2 regions of the Methylobacterium sp. PvP105 genome follow, and region 1 is predicted to be linked to the other one. Evidence: predicted binding sites of a transcription regulator. Region 1 holds the regulator's gene; the other holds the start of a gene.

Region 1 (7,164 bases):
CGAGGATTATTCCGCCACCGGCCTGTCCCTGCAGGGGCATCCGGTCGCCTTCTTCCGGGGGCGGCTGGCCCGGATCGGCGCGATCCCGGCCCGGGCCCATCTCGATCCGGCCCTACCCCAGGGCGCGCGGGTCACGGTGGCGGGCCTCGTGCTGATCCGACAGCGGCCGGGCACCGCCAAGGGCGTGGTCTTCCTGACCCTGGAGGACGAGACCGGTATCGCCAACGTGATCGTCTGGAAGGCGGTGTTCGAGGCCAACCGCCGGGCCGCCATGCAGGCCCGGTTCCTCGCCGTGCGCGGCCGGATCCAGCGGGCGGACGGGGTGGTCCACCTCGTGGCGGAGGGGTTCCGCGACCTCACCGCCTCCTTAAGCGACCTGCGCGAGGCCGGCATGAGGCTGCCGCCCGAGAACACGGATTTCGGCGTGCCCCCGGACCGGCGCGTGTATCGCAGCCGGGATTTCCACTGAGGCGCGCCCCTCGACAGGCCCCGCGCCGGGCGTAGAGTGCGGCGATGTCGAGCTTCGCCGTTCCGCGCCTCCTCCTCGCCGCCTGCGCGGCCCTGCCCCTCCTGGCGGAGGCCGCCCGGGCCGACAGCTGCGACGACCTCACCCGCCAGATCGCCGGCGCGATCGGCGGCCGGGTCGGCAAGCGCGCCGGCCCCAGCATCGACATCCGCGTGGCCGGCCCGATCAAGTTCGACGTCACCTGCCGGGCCGAGCCGATCGTGCAGGCGACCTCCGCCGAGCCGGCCCCCTCGTCGGCCTTTTTCCGCGACCTGTCGGTGGCCTCCGAGATCCTCGTCGGCGAGCCGGCCGCGACCGTCGAGCCGATCATCGCCAACGCCTACCGGACCGCGCTGGCGGAGCGGCGCAAGTCGTTCATCCAGCAGAACGGCTGGTCGGCCTCCTGCTACACCGACCCGGGCAGCAGCACGGTGCGCACCCTCTGCTCGGTGGGGCGCATCCCGCCGGGCTGAGGCTTACCTGAGCCGGCAGGATGCGGTCCGCGCGGCCGATCAGTACTCGATCACGCCGTCGAGCGCGTAGTGCTTCACGGTCTTCCGGTTGGCGATCAGCTCGTCGACCGTCGGCTCGCCCTTGAGGGCGCGGGCGATGGCGAGTTTCGTCGCCTCGTAGTTGGTCCGGTAGAGGTCCTTCTGGTCGAGGTTGTCGTCCTCGGCGCAGCGCTGATCGAGCCAGATCATGATGATCATGCACAGCTCGTCGAGCCCGTCCTTCGGCAGGATGCCCTCGATGATGCAGTCCACGATCGCGTCGCCGGTGGCGGCCTGAACCACGCCGCCGAGGAGCTCGGCATACTCGGCCGTGTGGATCGTGACCTTGGTGGTCATCATCGTGGCAGGGCGCACGAGCTGGTTGAGGTCGCGGACCACGAACATCCGCGTGTGGCCCTGGACCTGCCCCATCATCGACGCGAAGGCCTGGCCCACCGGACCGCGCACCGAGCCGATCAGCACCTCCGGCATGGCGTCGGTGTACTGGCCCTCGGCCGCCAGCACCGTGGCCTCGCCCGTGCGGAACCAGATCTCTTGCATGTTCGAACTCCACCTGATCGGAGCCCGGGGGAGACATCATCGGGCAGCCTGCGTCAATCGCCTCAGAGCAGACCGACCCCGTCGAGCACGCCCACCATGGCGAAGGCGATCGTCACGCCGGAGATGATGTAGACCACCCACTTGTAAGCCCCCGCCACGCGCTGTCCGTCGGGCAAGGCCCGGGTGGCGAGCAGGATCAGCAGGCCGAGCGCCAGGGGCAGGAGCAGGGCGTTCATCACCTCCACGGCGATGTTGAGCGCCACGAGGTTCGGCACGAGCTGCACGGCGCCCGCCCCCGCCGCGACGGCGAGCGCGAAGGCGCCGTAGAAGGCCGGCGCCTCCCGGGGGGACTGCTCCAGGGAGTGGGGCCGGCCGGTCACGTCGCCGAACCCCCAGGCCAGCGCCAGGGCCACGACGTTGAGCGCCACGAAGGCCGCCGCGACGATGCCCACCCCGAACACCACCTGTCCGAGCCACGGCCCGAGGGCCGGCGTGAAGGCGCCCGCGAGGTCGCCGACGGTCTCCAGCCCCTTCGCGCTGCCCTGCCCGGCCTTGCCGATCGTGGCGGCGGCGGCGACGAGGATCGCGCCCATCACGCATTGCGAGATCACCGCGCCCACGAGCGTGTCGAGCCGCGAGCGCCGCGCGTGCTCCCAGCCCAGGCCCTTATCGACGATCGCCGACTGCTGATAGAAGATCATCCACGGCATGATCACCGCGCCGATATTGGCGGCGATCAGCACCCGGAACTGACCGTCGCCCAGCGGCATGTGCCCGAAGGAGGCGACGATCTCGGACACGTTCGGCCGCGCCGCGGCGGCGAGCCCGACGAAGACCAGCTCGAACAGTCCGACCACGATCGCCACGACCTCCACGCGCCGGTAGCTCCCGGTGAGGACGAGCCCGAGGAGCAGGCAGGCCGGCAGGCCGAGGCTCACGAGCCGCGGCACCCCGAACAGGTCCCCGATGCCGGCGATGCCGGAGAATTCCGTGACGATGGCGCCGAGGCCGGCGACCACGAGGCCGCCGTACGAGATCCAGGCCCAGACCGGCCCGTACCGCTCCCGGATCAGCGCGCCGTGGCCGCGCCCGGTGGCGGTCCCGAGCCGCACCGTCAGCTCCTGGACGACGTACAGGATCGGCACCAGCAGGATCTGCAGGAGCAGCAGCGCGTAGCCCCAGCGCGCCCCGCTCTGGGCCGCCGTGATGAGGCTTCCGACATCGGTATCGGCCAGCATCACCACGAGTCCGGGGCCCGCGGCCTTGAGGTAAGCGGACAGGCGAGGCAGGGAAGCGCTGGGCACGGCTCGGGAACAGTCCCGCGCACGGGCGGTTCCGGCGGGCGCCTGCGGCGTTTTCCCGGGGCAGGCGGGAGGAGCGTGAGATGGCGGAGAGCACGGATCGGGGCTCCGGCTGGAGCCTGCAGGCGAGCGCCGTGCCCGACGGGGTGCGCCTGGAACTCGCCCTCGCCGACCTCGGCGGCGCGCCGGTGACCGCCGCGATCGTGCTCGACCGGGCCGAGGCCCGGGCCTTCGCCCGCGCCCTGCTCGCCGCCGCCGGGGACGCGGCGGAGCGGACCTTCCCGAAGCCGGGCGCCTGACGGCGCGCCGCCGGCCGGTCAGCGCACCCCGAGGCCGGGGTTGCGGCCCGGCAGGCGGGGGACCACCGTGCCGCGCTTCTCGATCGGCGCGTCGCACGCGTAGGCGAACTCGGTCTTCAGCGGATCGAACACGGTCTCGCCGGTGATCCGGCAATCCTCGCGCACGGTCTCGTCGAGATAGGCCCGGGCGGCGGTGCGGAAGCGCTTCACCCGGGTGGCGTCCGGCTCCGGATCGATCCGGACCTCGCTCAGATTGCAGCCGGTGTACTCGCGCAGGGCGTTGGAGACGATCAGCATCCGGCGCAGCTGCCGGTTGTCGTAGACCTCGTAGGGCTCCTTGCAGCCGATCGTCACGACCTGGGGGGTGAGCGCCACGTAGTTCCGCGAGATGTAGGAGAACCCGGTGGTGCAGCCGGCGAGGCCGAGGGCGGCGAGGCCGAGGGGCAGCAGAGCCGCGGGTCGTCGCATCCTCGTCATTCCAAGAGGGTCCCAGCCCGCGCCCCGGATCCGCCGCCTGCCCGGCGGGGCACCGCGGTGCATTGAAACGGCTCCGCTTGCGCCGTCAATGCGTTTCTCCGCCTTGTCCCGCGGGCGCGCCGCGGCGCGCCGAGCGTGGCGGTGCCGCTCTTGCGGAACACTTGCGGAACGTTTAACCTGTTCGTGATTTGTTTCGGAGACCGTCACGTGGCGGTCCGCCAAGCCGCGAGTCCCCCGTCGATGCTCACGCGCAAGCAGCTGGACCTCCTGCGATTCATCCAGAGCCGGATGCAGGAATGCGGCGTCCCGCCGTCGTTCGACGAGATGAAGGATGCCCTCGACCTCAAGTCGAAATCCGGTATCCACCGGCTGATCACGGCGCTGGAGGAGCGCGGCTTTCTCCGGCGCCTGCCGAATCGGGCGCGCGCCATCGAGGTGATCCGCATCCCCGAGAGCCTGACGCAGGCCGCGCCGGCGCCCCAGACCCCCGCCGAGCCGCGTCGCTTCACGCCGAGCGTGGTCGAGGGCGGCAAGTCCAAGCAGCCGCCGGCCCCGGCGAGCACGCGGATGATCGACGAGTCCGGCCGGGCCATCTCGATCCCCGTCATGGGTCGGATCGCGGCCGGTACGCCCGTCTCGGCGATCCAGAACCAGAGCCACGCCATCACCCTGTCGCCGGACTTCGTGGCCGGCGGCGAGCACTACGCCCTCGAGGTGCGCGGCGACTCGATGGTCGAGGCCGGGATCCTGGACGGCGACCTCGTGGTCATCCGCAAGCAGGACACCGCCAATACCGGCGACATCATCGTGGCGCTGATCGACGACGAGGAGGCGACGCTCAAGCGCCTGCGCCGCCGCGGCTCCTCGATCGCCCTGGAGGCCGCCAACCCGGCCTACGAGACCCGCGTGCTCGGGCCCGACCGGGTCCGGATCCAGGGCCGCCTCGTCAGCCTCGTCCGCCGCTACTGAAGCGGCTCGGCCGGCGCGTCGCCGGGAGCGAGGTCTCCGCCCGGCGCGGCGGCCCCGTCCTCCGCGGCGCGGTCGCCCGGCTCCGCGGTGACCGGCCGCGGCGGTCCCGGATCGCGTCCCGGATCGCGTCCCGGGGCCGGCCGCCAGGGCACGGCGCGCCCGTCGTCCCGGGCGAAGCGCGCGGCGAAGCCGTCGCCGTCGGTCCGGAGGGCCACGGCGCCGCGGGCGGCGAGGACTTGCCGATCGATCACCAGGGGGCCCGTGCAGGTCGGCGGCGCCGCGAGGAAGGTGATCAGCACCGCGGCGCGGGCGCAATCCTCCGGGAAGGCCCGCCTGTCCCGGACGAGGGCGACCGCCCGCCCGTCCGGCAGCCGGGCGGTGCAGCCGAGCCGGTCGCAGCGCCCGCTGCCCGACCGGACGATGAGCGCCGCGGGCCGCCGCCCGTCACCGTCCGCCTTCAGCCACTGCTCGAGGACGAAGCCGGAGGGGCTTCCGAGGGCCGCGAGCCGCCCGTCCGGACCCCGCACCGCCGCTCCCGCGCCCTGCCGGTCGACGTAGAGGTCGTAGCGGTCGGGCCGGGCCGCGAGGACGAGGCCGAGCAGGACCGGCGGCACGGCGAGCCAGCGCAGGCGGGAGGCCGGCAGCGTCGCCAGCAGCAGGCCCGCGGTCAGCAGGGTCAGCGCTGCGGCGCCGAAGGCCGGCAGCACCAGGCTCGCCCGCTCGAACCCGGCGATCCAGTCCGAGATCGCCAGCATGCCGGCCACCGCCTGCCCCATCAGCCACCAGACCGGCCGGTCGAGGGCGAAGGGATAGGCGAGGCAGCCGATCACCGCGGCGGGCATCACCGCCAGGGAGACGAGCGGCAGGGTCAGGGCGTTGCCGACGAGGCCGAAGGGCTGAACCGTCTGGAAGTGGTAGGTGGCGAAGGGCGCGGTCGCGACCTGCGCCACAAGGGTCGTGGCCAGGGTCCCGGTGATCGCCGAGAGGCCGGTGCCGACGAGGCGGCCGATCCGCCCGGCCCCGGGGCGCACGAACAGCCGCCCGTCGATCAGCCGGGCGCAGGCGATCAGCCCGGCCACGGCGCCGAAGGACATCTGGAAGCTCGGGCCGAGCAGGCCCTCCGGCTCCCGGGCGAGCGCGATCAGCGCCGCGAGGGCGAGGTTGCGCATCGACAGGGCCGGCCGGTCCGCCAGGATCGCGCCCAGCATGATCAGGGTCATGATCAGCGAGCGCTCGGCCGCGATGTCCCAGCCCGAGAAGGCGCAGTAGGCGGTGACGCCGACCATGGCGAAGCCGGCCGCGATCTTCTTGATCGGCCAGAGGAGCGCGCAGAGCGGCACCGCGGCGAGGACCGCCCGCACCAGCCAGAACACCACGCCGGCGGCCAGCACCATGTGGAGGCCCGAGATCGACACCACGTGGTAGATGCCCGCGGCGCGGAGCGCGTCGTTGGTCGCCGGTCCGATGAGGCCGCGCTTGCCGGTCACCAGGGCCGCCGCCACCGCGCCCGCCTGGCCGCCGGCGGCCTCCGCGATCCGGCGCGTGAGCCCGTTGCGGGCCGCGTCCAGCGCCGCGGCGAGCCGCAGGCCCAGCGGCGGCGGCTCGGACGGCGCCCGGACGGTGACCGCGCCGACCAGCGAGCCCACCGCGCCGATCCCCTGGAAGTAGGCGTCCCGGGCGAAGTCGTAGCCGCCGGGCCGGGCCGCCTCCGGGGGCGGCAGCAGCCGCGCCGTGGCGGCGACGACGTCCCCGGGGCGCGGGATCGGCGTCTTGCGGAACGAGACCCGCACCCGGGCGGGCCGCGCCTCGGGCGCGAGGCCGGCGAAGCTCTCCACCCGGATCACCAGCCGGGCGCCGACCTCGCGCTCGTCCAGGGCCTCGACCGTTCCGACGAGCGGACCGATCGTGGTGCGCGTCAGGATCGGCGCGGCGACCTGCGAGACCCGCCAGGTCGCCGCCGCGAAGCCGAGGAGCGCGGCCGCCACCGCGAGCGCCGCCGCCAGGGCCGCCGGCCGCGCGCCGAGGACGGGGACCGGCGCCAGCGCGAGGGCGGCCGCGATCAGGGGCGCGGCCAGGCTCGGCGCGCCGTCGGCCGCCGCGAAGTAGACCAGGATCCCGCCGCCGAAGGCCACTGCCAGCCAGGGAAACAGCCGGCGCTGCTCGGCCTCGCGGGCGAGACCGGCGGCGACCCAGCCGCGGAGCGCCGGTAGGGCGGGCGGGAGGGCTCGGACGCGCGGGCCGATCAGCGCCACCGCGCCGCCCGCCCGCCTCGCGCCGATCCGCCGCATCGCCGCCGCCCCGCTCCGCGCGACCTGTCGTCGGGGTCGAGCGATTCTGCGGGCGATTCTTAACGCATCCGCCGGCCCGTGCTACAGCCGGCTCTTCGTGCTACGGGCGCCCTGTCGAGCCCCTCGCCGCTCCGCCGCCCCTTCGCCGTCCGTCGCGCTCCGTCCGCGACCAGCCCCGGAACATACCGGACCGATGTCCTCAGCCGTCATCACGCGCTTCGCCCCCTCGCCCACCGGCTACCTGCACATCGGCGGGGCCCGCACGGCCTTGTT
Region 2 (7,164 bases), 280 kb from region 1:
CGCGGTCATCGAGAACCCGCCGCTCGCCCGGGCGCTTCACGCCACCGTGGAGATCGACCGGGAGATCCCGGCCGAGCATTACCGGGCCGTGGCGGAGGTCATCGGGTTCGTGCTGCGCCTGCGCAGAAGGGCGGCGTAGGCCGCGCGCGACCCCGCGCCGGGGCAATTCGCCGAGTCAGTTTGCCGAGTCAGTTTGCCGAGCCGTTCTGCCGAACGCCCGGGCCGGCGAAAGCCACGCTTCCTCCACCTTTTTTCGCGAGGCTGTGTCTAGGCTTGGCGCGACGAGACTGATGCCGCGCCGCGCATGTCCTGATATGGCCGGCGGACTAACCGGGTGACTGTTCTGGAATGAAGCCGATGGCCGACGTCACTGGACCTCCGGCGCCCGCCGCGGGCCCGCAGAATTCGGGTCCCCCGGTCGCACAGGCGTCAGCCCTGCTGGGAACGGGCTCGATCGACCGGTCGGAACAGCCGGGCCGGGTCGGCCTGCTGCTCGTGCTCGCCGGGCTGCTGGTCGGCGCCGCTATCGGCCTGTCCTTCGTGGCCAACGAGCAGGCCCAGTCGCTGATCGTCTGGCTCCTGGCCCTGCTGGCCATGGCGGGCGTGTTCTTCCTGTTCGCCCTCGCCATCGGGGCGCTCCAGCTCAGCGGCAGCGCCGCCCGGGACGACATCACCAAGGGCATCGTCGACGCCTCGCCGGACGGCAAGCTGGTGGTGGAGGACGGCGGCCGGCTGATCTACGCCAACGAGGCCTACCTGCGGATCGCCAGCGGCGACACCTTCTCGAACCTCGTGCCGGTGGAGCGCATCCTCGTCGGCTCCCCGGAGGTTTCCGAAGCCGTCTACCGCCTGTCGCAGGCCTCGCGCGACGCCCGGGCCCACACCGAGGAGGTGCGGATGTCGCCGCCCCTCGGACCCACGGCCGGCGAGCGCGGCTTCGGCTGGTACCGGGTCTCGGTGCGGCCCCTCGCGCGCCCGCGCCGGGCGGCCTCCCTCTGGACGGTCGCCGACATCACCGCCGAGCGCGAGCGGCAGGAGAACGTCTTCCAGGAACTCCAGCACGCCATCGACTACCTCGACCACGCCCCGGCGGGCTTCCTGTCGATCGATCCGGCCGGCGCCATCGTGTACATGAACGCGACCCTGGCGGCCTGGCTCGGCTACGACCTCGCCAGCGTCGGACCGGGCGGCCCGCACCTCACCGAGATCGCACCGGAGGCGGACGTGCTGGTGCGCACCGCCGGCCTGCCCGGCGAGGTCCGCACCGACCGCTTCGACCTCGACCTGCGCCGCCGCAACGGTCACACCCTGCCGGTCCGGCTCTACCACCGGGTCGCCTTCGGCAAGGACGGCAAGCCCGGCTCGTCGCGGACCTTCGTGATCAACCGCTCCGCCGGGGCCGAGACCGACGAGCCGCAGCGCGCCGCCGAGGTGCGCCTCGCCCGCTTCCTCAACAACTCGCCGATCGCCATCGCGACGCTCGACAGCAGCGGCCGGATCGCCCGCGCCAACGCCTCGTTCACGCGGCTGTTCGGCACGGTCCCGCGGCAGGCCGACGACGGAGCCCCGGACGGCGAGGGCGTGCCCCGGGTCGAGCCCAACGTCGCCGACTCGGTGGCGGACCGGACCGCCCTGGAGGCCGGCCTCGCCCGCGCCGCGAGCGGGCGCACCGATCCGGAGCCGATCGAGGTCCAGCTGAACGGGCCCGGCGGCCGCTCGGCCCGGGTCTGGCTGAGCCCGGCCGACGGCGGCGATCCCGGCCAGCAGACCGACGAGGCCGAGCGGGTGATCCTCTACGCCCTCGACACGACGGCGCAGCGCCAGCTGGAGCAGCAGGTCGCCCAGGCCCAGAAGATGAACGCGGTCGGCCAGCTCGCCGGCGGCATCGCGCACGACTTCAACAACGTCCTGCAGGCGATCATCGGCTACTCGGACCTGCTGCTCGCGAGCCACCGGCCGACCGACCCGGCCTTCCAGGACATCATGCAGATCAAGCAGAACGCCAACCGGGCGGCGGGCCTCGTCCGCCAGCTCCTGGCGTTCTCCCGCCGGCAGACCCTGCGTCCCGAGGTGATGAATGTCGGGGAGGCGCTCTCGGAGCTGACCCTCCTCCTCAAGCGGCTCCTCGGCGAGCGCGTCGCCCTGGAGCTGAAGCACGGCCGCGAGGTCTGGCCGGTGAAGGCCGACGTCAACCAGTTCGAGCAAGTGATCGTCAATCTCGCGGTCAACGCCCGCGACGCCATGCCGGAGGGCGGCAAGCTGATGATCCGTACCGAGAACGTCTCCGATCCGGGGGCGGCCGCGGGGGCGGAGGGGCGCGGCGGGGCGCCGGCGGGCGACCACGTGCTGATCGAGGTGCGCGACACCGGTCAGGGCATCCCGCCCGAACTGATGGAGAAGATCTTCGAGCCGTTCTTCACCACCAAGGAGATCGGCAAGGGCACCGGCCTCGGGCTCTCGACGGTGTTCGGCATCGTCAAGCAGTCCGGCGGCACCATCGACGTGCAGTCGAAGGTCGGGGAGGGCACCGCCTTCCGCATCTACCTGCCGCGCCACGTGCCCGTGGCAGAGGCCGAGGAGGTGCCGGTCGCGGCCGCCGAGCCCGCCCTGCCGCGCGCGGAGCCGCTCGCGCCGACCGTCCTGCAGCCGGGCGCCGATCCGACCGCCAAGCCGGCCACCGGCAGCGACGGCGTCGCGCCGCGGGGTGAGGCGCCGCCCGCCAAGGCCGACAAGCCGGCGCCGCGCAAGCCCGCCGCCGACCATACGGGGCAGGGCACCATCCTGCTCGTCGAGGACGAGGATCCGGTGCGGGCGGTCAACAGCCGGGCGCTCTCGGCCCGCGGCTACACGGTTCTGGAGGCGGCCTCGGGCCTAGAGGCCCTGGCGATCGTGCGCGAGGGCGCCCAGACCATCGACCTCGTCGTCTCCGACGTGGTCATGCCCGAGATGGACGGCCCGACCCTCCTGCGCGAGGTGCGCAAGCATCAGCCCGACCTGAAGGTGATCTTCGTCTCCGGCTACGCCGAGGACGCGTTCCGCAAGAACCTGCCCGAGGGCGAGACCTTCAATTTCCTGCCGAAGCCCTTCAGCCTGAAGCAGCTCGTCGAGACCGTGAAGAAGACGATGGCCGACTGAGGGTCGGCGCCGGCGCGTCCTCCCGCCGCCCCTGAACGCGAAGCGGCCCCGGAGAGGCTCCGGGGCCGCCGATCTTCGCGGGTCGCAAGGTCCGCCGCGCGCCGATCCCGGTGCGCGGCGGCGCGGCTCAGGCCTCGCCCTCGTCGAGATCGTCCGCCGTTGGAGCGGCGTTCTCCAGGATCTTCTCGGCGACCAGACCGGAATTCTGCCGGATCGAGCCCTCGATCTCGGCGGCGATCTTCGGGTTGTCGCGCAGGAAGCCCTTCGAGTTCTCGCGGCCCTGGCCGAGGCGCTGGCTGTTGTACGAGAACCAGGCGCCGGACTTCTCGACGATGCCGGCCTTCACGCCGAGGTCGATCAGCTCGCCGACCTTCGACACGCCCTCGCCGAACATGATGTCGAACTCGACCTGCTTGAACGGCGGCGCGACCTTGTTCTTCACCACCTTGACGCGGACCTGGTTGCCGATCGCCTCGTCGCGGTCCTTGAGGGTCGAGATGCGGCGGATGTCCAGGCGCACCGACGCGTAGAACTTGAGGGCGTTGCCACCCGTAGTCGTCTCGGGGCTGCCGTACATGACGCCGATCTTCATCCGGATCTGGTTGATGAAGATGACCATGCAGTTCGAGCGCGAGATCGAGCCGGTCAGCTTGCGCAGGGCCTGGCTCATCAGCCGGGCCTGGAGGCCGGGCTGGCTCTCGCCCATCTCGCCCTCGATCTCGGCCCGCGGGGTCAGCGCGGCCACCGAGTCGACCACCAGCACGTCGATGGCGCCGGAGCGCACCAGCGTGTCGGTGATCTCGAGCGCCTGCTCGCCCGTGTCGGGCTGGGAGATGAGCAGGTCGTCGAGGTTCACGCCGAGCTTGCGGGCATAGACCGGGTCGAGGGCGTGCTCGGCATCCACGAAGGCGCAGACGCCGCCCTTCTTCTGGGCCTCCGCGATGGTGTGGAGCGCCAGCGTCGTCTTGCCCGACGATTCGGGACCGTAGATCTCGATCACGCGGCCGCGCGGCAGGCCGCCGACGCCGAGCGCGATGTCGAGGCCGAGCGAGCCGGTCGAGACGGTCTCGACCTCCTGAACCTTGTCGCTCTTGCCGAGCCGCATGATCGAGCCCTTGCCGAAGGCGCGCTCGATCTGAGACAGGGCGGCGTCGATCGCCTTGGACTTGTCCTTGTCCACCGGGGGCATGTCGACCACTTTCAATGCGGGCTGGGCCATCTGGCGGGCTCCTTATGAAGGGGTTGGACGCAGTTCACAACGCGCGTCGCCACCGCTTCTATGTACCCGTTTTGTTCTCAGTCGACAAGGCCCGGGACGCCGCTCGTCCGCCGGGCGGACGCGAAAGTGCGGCTGCGCGGCGCACACCGAGTTCGAGACGGAACGCTGGCCGTTCACACGCCCGGGAAAAACCCGGCGGCCGATCGGCCGAATCGTCCCATAGGCGCTCCCGGAAACGACGACGCCCGGCACGAATCCGGCTCTCGCGAGTCGAATTGCGTCCGGGCGTTCGTCGTTCCGGTCACCCGGCGAACCCGGGACGGACACCCTCGCGGGCACCATCCCGCGACGCCGCGGGCCGGGATCAGGCGATCGCGGGAAGCCGCAACCGCCGGGATCGCGGGATCAGGCGGCTTCGCCGGCCTCGGCCTGGGCAGCGTCGCCCTCGACCAGCTTCCAGGTCTTGGTCTTCGAGAACGGACGGCACTCCTCGATGAACACCGTCTGCCCGACCTTGGCGACGTTGCCCTCGTCGTGCGCGTGATAGTTCTTCGAGCGACGCACGGTCTTCTTCATCACCGGGTGCGTGAAGCGACGCTCCACCTTCACCACGATGGTCTTCTCACCCTTGTCGCTGACGACGGTGCCCTGCAGGATGCGCTTCGGCATGGTTGTCTCCTAAAACCCGCCTCAGCCCTTGGCCTGCTGCAGCGTCTTGGCGCGCTGCAGAGTCCGGACACGGGCGATGTCGCGGCGGACCTCACGGACGCGGGCGACGTTCTCGAGCTGGCCGGTGGCCCCCTGGAAGCGCAGGTTGAACTGCTCCTTCTTGAGGTTGATCAGCTCGTCATTCAGCTGATCCGGCGACAGCGCCTTCAGATCAGACAGTCTCTGGATCGACTTCACGATATCCTCCGTTCAGTCGGCGATGCGCTGGACGACCCGCGTGCGGATCGGGAGCTTCGCGGCGCCGAGGCGGAGCGCCTCCTTGGCGATGTTCTCGGCAACGCCGTCGACCTCGAACATGATCCGGCCGGGATGGACCCGGGCCGCCCAGTAATCCGGGGCGCCCTTACCGGAGCCCATGCGGACCTCGGTCGGCTTGGACGAGACCGGGACGTCCGGGAACACTCGGATCCAGACGCGGCCCTGGCGCTTCATCTCGCGGGTGATCGCGCGGCGGGCCGCCTCGATCTGGCGGGCGGTGACGCGCTCGGGCTCCACCGCCTTCAGGCCGAACTGGCCGAAGTTCAGCTCGAAGCCGCCCTTGGCCGCACCGTGGATGCGGCCCTTGAACTGCTTGCGGAAGCGGGTCTTTTTCGGTTGCAGCATGGCTTCCTACCTTACGCGTGCTCGCGCTCGCGGCGTCCGCGCTCGCGGCCGCCCTCGCCATCGCGCTCACGGCGTCCGCCGGAGCGGCCGCCCTCTTCCTGGGCCTTCTTGTCCTGAGCCATCGGGTCGTGCTCGAGGATCTCGCCCTTGAACACCCACACCTTGATGCCGCAGGTGCCGTAGGTCGTGAACGCCGTGGCGGTGCCGTAGTCGACGTCGGCGCGCAGCGTGTGCAGCGGGACGCGGCCCTCGCGGTACCACTCCTGGCGGGCGATCTCGGCGCCGCCGAGGCGGCCCGAGCAGTTGATCCGGATGCCCTCGGCGCCCAGACGCATGGCCGACTGGACGGCCCGCTTCATGGCGCGACGGAAGGCGACGCGGCGCTCGAGCTGCTGGGCGATCGAGTCGGCCACCAGGGTGGCGTCGATCTCGGGCTTGCGCACCTCGACGATGTTGATGGTCACGTCGGCCTTGGTCATGGTGCCGACGAGCTTGCGCAGCTTCTCGATATCCGCGCCCTTCTTGCCGATCACCACGCCCGGACGACCCGAGTGGATGGTGACGCGGCACTTCCGGTGCGGGCGCTCGATGACGATCTTGGAGACCGCCGCCTGCTTGAGCTGCTTCATGAGGGCGGCGCGGATCGCGACGTCCTCGTGCATGAGCTTCGCGTAGTCGCCCTTGTTGGCGAACCAGCGGGAATCCCAGGTCCGGTTGATGCCGAGCCGGAGACCGATCGGGTTGACTTTCTGGCCCATCAGATCCTCCTCAGGCCGCTTCGGCCTGGCGGACTTCGCGAACCACGATGGTGAGGTTCGAGAAGGGCTTCAGGATGCGCGCGCCGCGGCCGCGGGCGCGGGCGTGGAAACGCTTGAGAACCAGCGCCTTGCCGACGAAGGCCTGGGAGACGACGAGGTCGTCCACGTCCAGGTCGTGGTTGTTCTCGGCGTTGGCGATGGCGCTCTCGAGGCACTTCTTGACCTCGGTCGAGATCCGCTTGCGCGAGAACTGCAACTCGGCGAGCGCCGTGTCGACCTTCTTGCCGCGGATCATCTGCGCCACGAGGTTGAGCTTCTGCGGGCTGACGCGCAGCATGCGCGCGACGGCCTTCGCCTCGTTCTCGGGGAGCGCGCGGGGGGTGGCTTGCTTGCCCATCTCAGCGCCTCTTCGCCTTCTTGTCGGCCGCGTGGCCCGGGAAGGTGCGGGTCGGCGAGAACTCGCCGAACTTGTGCCCGACCATCTCCTCGGTGACGTAGACCGGGATGTGCTTCTGCCCGTTGTGCACACCGAAGGTGAGCCCGACGAACTGCGGGAGGATCGTGGAGCGGCGGCTCCAGATCTTGATGACCTCGGAGCGCGAGGAGCCCCGCGCCGCCTCGGCCTTCTTGAAGAGGTAGCCGTCGACGAACGGCCCCTTCCAGAGAGAGCGTGCCATAGCGATTACTTCTTGCGGTTGTGGCGGCTGGACAGGATGAACA

What was found. Region 1 encodes LexA, which represses DNA repair genes until DNA is damaged. Its sites were predicted from a motif close to TGTTCNNNNTGTGTTCNG; they were not measured.
Region 2: the regulator LexA is predicted to act here: its motif matches at 4,416-4,433, upstream of recA (recombinase RecA).

What each region holds. Positions count from the first base shown of each region.
Region 1 is NZ_JAGIPA010000001.1:3,040,260-3,047,423, forward strand. It holds gene J3A75_RS14400 (error-prone DNA polymerase) at 1-469, shown strand, start outside; gene J3A75_RS14405 (hypothetical protein) at 514-978, shown strand; gene fae (formaldehyde-activating enzyme) at 1,018-1,557, opposite strand; gene J3A75_RS14415 (NRAMP family divalent metal transporter) at 1,620-2,861, opposite strand; gene J3A75_RS14420 (hypothetical protein) at 2,942-3,157, shown strand; gene J3A75_RS14425 (hypothetical protein) at 3,176-3,625, opposite strand; gene lexA (transcriptional repressor LexA) at 3,875-4,603, shown strand; gene J3A75_RS14435 (ComEC/Rec2 family competence protein) at 4,597-6,891, opposite strand; gene gltX (glutamate--tRNA ligase) at 7,085-7,164, shown strand, end outside.
Region 2 is NZ_JAGIPA010000001.1:3,324,158-3,331,321, reverse strand. It holds gene flhB (flagellar biosynthesis protein FlhB) at 1-139, shown strand, start outside; gene cckA (cell cycle histidine kinase CckA) at 358-3,135, shown strand; gene recA (recombinase RecA) at 3,263-4,324, opposite strand; gene rpsQ (30S ribosomal protein S17) at 4,760-5,023, opposite strand; gene rpmC (50S ribosomal protein L29) at 5,045-5,260, opposite strand; gene rplP (50S ribosomal protein L16) at 5,273-5,686, opposite strand; gene rpsC (30S ribosomal protein S3) at 5,698-6,444, opposite strand; gene rplV (50S ribosomal protein L22) at 6,455-6,841, opposite strand; gene rpsS (30S ribosomal protein S19) at 6,843-7,121, opposite strand; gene rplB (50S ribosomal protein L2) at 7,127-7,164, opposite strand, start outside.